2 regions of the Pectobacterium hainanensis genome follow, and region 2 is predicted to be linked to the other one. Evidence: predicted binding sites of a transcription regulator. Region 2 holds the regulator's gene; the other holds the start of a gene.
What was found. Region 2 encodes PurR, which represses purine synthesis genes. Its sites were predicted from a motif close to CANGCAAACGTTTGCNTG; they were not measured.
Positions count from the first base shown of each region.

Region 1 (2,207 bases), on a different contig from region 2:
AACGCTGATACGTGCGCTTGGCACATTTTCCAACACACCTTCCATCATACCCAGACCTGCACGCAGGATAGGTACGACGGTAATTTTTTTCCCTTTGATTTGATCGACTTCAACCGGACCACACCAACCGTCAATAGTGACCTTTTCAGTGACTAAATCAGCTGTCGCTTCATAGGTCAGTAAGCTACCCACTTCCGAAGCCAGCTCACGAAAACGCTTGGTGCTGATATCATTTTCACGCATCAGACCCAGTTTATGTTTGACGAGTGGATGTTTTACCTCGACGATCTTCATCGTTATTCTCCCCTAGACAGTGGACGGACAAAAACGCCAGAGACGTTTTTAAACGCCGTTTGCGGCGGCCCGCAGGGCGGTGGCGGAAAGACATCCGCCATAAAAAAATCGCGGGATTATACCGCTTTTTTTACTTAGTGCTATACGATTAAGTCTGATCCAGATCAACCGATAAAGGAAATTGTAAGTGAAAGGGAAAAATCAGCCACCGATGACACACCACTCGCAAACGTTTGCCTACGCTGTTAGAATTACCACGCTTAATGTTTCAATCATCAGTTGATTTTACGTTTTGGAACACACCTTTGTTTTCAGCGATGCATTTTTCCAGTCATGACTGGTTTTGATACATATATCGTTTTGAAGCAAATATCGTTTTGAAACAAATATGATGTTGAAGCGGACGATGTTTAAAGCAAATGTTGTTTTAATCACATGTTATTTTTAATCACATACTGTTTTTAAGTGCAAATCGTAACCTCCGTGGGGACTCCGCAGTGACCGACAAAACCTCTCTCAGTTATAAAGACGCAGGCGTGGATATTGATGCTGGCAACGCATTGGTAGACCGTATCAAAGGTGTAGTGAAACAAACCCGTCGCCCGGAAGTCATGGGGGGATTAGGTGGTTTCGGCGCCTTATGCGCCTTACCGCAAAAGTACCGTGAACCTATTCTGGTTTCAGGCACTGACGGAGTCGGCACCAAACTGCGTCTGGCGATGGATCTCAAACGCCACGATACTATCGGTATCGATTTAGTTGCGATGTGTGTCAATGATTTAGTCGTACAAGGTGCCGAGCCCCTCTTTTTCCTTGATTACTACGCGACAGGCAAATTGGATGTCGACACGGCAGCCAGCGTCATTACGGGGATCGCGGAAGGTTGTAAGCAATCGGGTTGTTCACTGGTCGGTGGTGAAACCGCTGAAATGCCGGGCATGTACCACGGCGAAGACTATGATGTGGCAGGGTTCTGTGTCGGTGTCGTTGAAAAAGCTGAAATTATTGACGGCAGCAAAGTACGAGCAGGTGATACCTTAATTGCCCTTGCCTCCAGTGGACCACACTCGAATGGCTACTCGCTGGTACGCAAAATTCTAGAGGTCAGCCAGGCCAATCCTGAACAATTTATGCTGGAAGGGAAATCACTAGCCGATCATTTGCTGGCCCCCACAAAAATCTACGTCAAGTCAATCCTGTCTCTGATTGAAAAAGTGGATGTACACGCGATTTCCCATCTGACCGGCGGCGGCTTCTGGGAAAATATCCCTCGCGTCCTGCCAGAAGGCATGCAGGCGACAATCGATGAATCCAGTTGGCAATGGCCTGCTGTTTTTGACTGGCTGCAACAGGCAGGTAATGTCAGCCGACACGAAATGTATCGTACTTTTAACTGCGGTGTTGGTATGATCATTGCGATGCCAACCGAGCAGGCAGATGAGGCCATCGTTTTATTGAACGGCAGTGGCGAAAACGCATGGAAAATCGGTGTCATTACTCAGACTGATACCGGAGACTCAGTGGTCATTAACTGATGAAAAACATCGTTGTCTTGATATCAGGTCAGGGAAGCAACTTACAGGCGTTGATCGACGCCTGTAAGCGTGGGCGAATGAAAGGAAATATCACCGCCGTATTCAGCAACAATCCAGAAGCCTACGGCTTACAAATTGCGCAGGATGCGGAAATTCCGGTACATGTTCTCGATCCAGAAACGTTTCCCGATCGTGAAGCCTATGATGCTGCCATGGCGCAGGAAATTACACAGTATGAACCTGCACTGGTCGTTTTGGCTGGCTATATGCGGATTCTGAGCCCGGATTTTGTCGCCCAGTTTGCAGGCAAAATGCTCAATATCCATCCCTCGTTACTACCGAAATACCCCGGTCTACACACGCATCGCCAAGCTCTGG
Region 1 is NZ_JBJYIN010000001.1:328,616-330,822, forward strand. Features, by position in the region: gene upp (uracil phosphoribosyltransferase) at 1-294, opposite strand, end outside; gene purM (phosphoribosylformylglycinamidine cyclo-ligase) at 792-1,829, shown strand; gene purN (phosphoribosylglycinamide formyltransferase) at 1,829-2,207, shown strand, end outside.
Region 1: purM (phosphoribosylformylglycinamidine cyclo-ligase) is a predicted target of PurR. The motif match lies at 517-534, and genes of this name have one in related genera.

Region 2 (2,207 bases):
TAAATCAGTTCAATACAGCCACGAAGCTAAATACAATAATCATTGCCAAAGCGCCAACGGTCGTCAGCAGTGACATCTTCAGATCGGTATCCATAATTCTCTCCTTTTGGTATCACATCCAAATGATGGTAAAAAATCGGTCTTCATCATTCGGGGTTTAAACGGGCAACCATTTGAAACGATAAATCGTCTGGTTATGCTGATTCTTCCATAATTTTAATGAAAAATCTCGTACTGATGCCGCACGAATAGTATAAATTACCGCTTCCACTTTCGTGGCAAATCGGACAAAATCCGCTGTTTATGATAGCTCTGCGTCCCGGTCGAAAAACATCAACCTTGTCCCTTCAGGTATAATATTCGGCATCCTCCTTCTGAAATCCTGTTTTTTCGTCAAGGAGGAGGGTTTTACACGCAAGCAAACGATTAACAATATACTTACGGCTGTAACAGGTAAGTTTAGGAGTCATTTTTAGATGGCAACGATCAAAGATGTGGCAAAACGGGCTGGCGTTTCGACCACAACCGTATCGCACGTGATTAATAAAACACGTTTCGTCGCCGAAGAGACTAAGGCTGCCGTGAGGGCGGCGATTAAAGAGTTACATTACTCACCTAGCGCCGTTGCCCGCAGCCTAAAAGTTAACCACACAAAATCGATTGGATTGTTGGCAACGTCAAGTGAAGCGCCCTACTTTGCCGAGATTATCGAATCCGTTGAAAACAGTTGTTATGCCAAAGGCTACACGCTGATTTTATGTAACTCCCATAACAACCTCGACAAACAACGCGCCTACTTGTCCATGTTGGCACAAAAACGCGTGGATGGTTTGTTAGTGATGTGTGCGGAATATCCACCAGAATTACTTGCCATGCTCAAAGATTACCGCAGTATTCCCATGGTGGTAATGGATTGGGGACAGGCGCACAGTGATTTCACCGACACCATTATCGATAATGCTTTTGAAGGCGGCTATATGGCCGGTCGCTATTTGATCGAGCGTGGCCACCGGGATATCGGTGCGATCCCTGGCATTCAGGAGCGCAACACCGGAAGCGGTCGCTATCTGGGCTTTTTGAAGGCGCTGGCCGAGGCTGATATCACCGTGCGTAACGAATGGATTGTTCAGGGAGATTTTGAGCCGGAATCAGGTTATAAGGCCATGCACCAAATTCTGTCGAATAAACAACGTCCTACCGCCGTTTTTTGTGGCGGCGATATCATGGCGATGGGTGCAATCTGTGCCGCAGATGAGCTCGGATTGCGAGTTCCTCAGGATATTTCAGTGATTGGCTACGATAACGTTCGACATGCTCGTTTTTTCACGCCAGCACTCACCACCGTGCATCAACCGAAAGAGCGCTTGGGACAATCCGCTTTCTCAATGCTGCTGGACCGAATCACCAGCAAGCGTGAAGATGCACAGGTTATTGAAGTTCATCCAACGCTGATTGAACGCCGCTCCGTCGCAGACGGACCTTTCCGCGATTACCGCCGCTACTCCTGATCGCAAGCGATTTTATCACGTCGAGCCTTCCCGATACTGCTTCAGCCAATTTATGCTTGTTCCCCGGCTGGGGCAGTCCTAAACTAATTGCTGTTTTGTGCAAACTGAATTTTTCACTTTTCTTCACTATCCTTAATCATTACGTGCAAGCGGATGGCACAGATTAACCTTAAGGATGAGTGCCCCTACGTATTGACGTACCGGCTTTTTCTTCTTCAGTTTCCTTTGATTATTCAAAGGCTAGATGATGGGAATATCCCACCGAGATCGATTATAGGTAAAAATTGTCTATGTTTTCCTTGCGATACATCATCGACGCAAGGTAGGGAGAAGCGATGAGCTCATCATATATAGCGGAACTGGATACCCGTAATGAGCCCTGGTTCCATATTGTGCATGACATGCTGAGTATGGCCGATATCAAAATTAATGGCTCTCGTCCATTTGATATCACCGTAAAAAACTCGGATTTTTTCAAGCGCGTATTGCATGACGGCTCGTTGGGGTTAGGGGAAAGTTACATGGATGGCTGGTGGGAATGCGAACGGCTGGATATGTTTTTCCATCGCGTGTTGCGTGCGCGGCTGGACGAAAAGCTCCCCCACCATCTAAAAGATATTCTACGGATTGCCACCTCCCGACTGATAAATCGTCAATCTAAAAGGCGAGCATGGGTTGTTGGTAAAGAGCATTATGATT
Region 2 is NZ_JBJYIN010000018.1:29,113-31,319, reverse strand. Features, by position in the region: gene cydH (cytochrome bd-I oxidase subunit CydH) at 5-94, opposite strand; gene purR (HTH-type transcriptional repressor PurR) at 477-1,508, shown strand; gene cfa (cyclopropane fatty acyl phospholipid synthase) at 1,844-2,207, shown strand, end outside.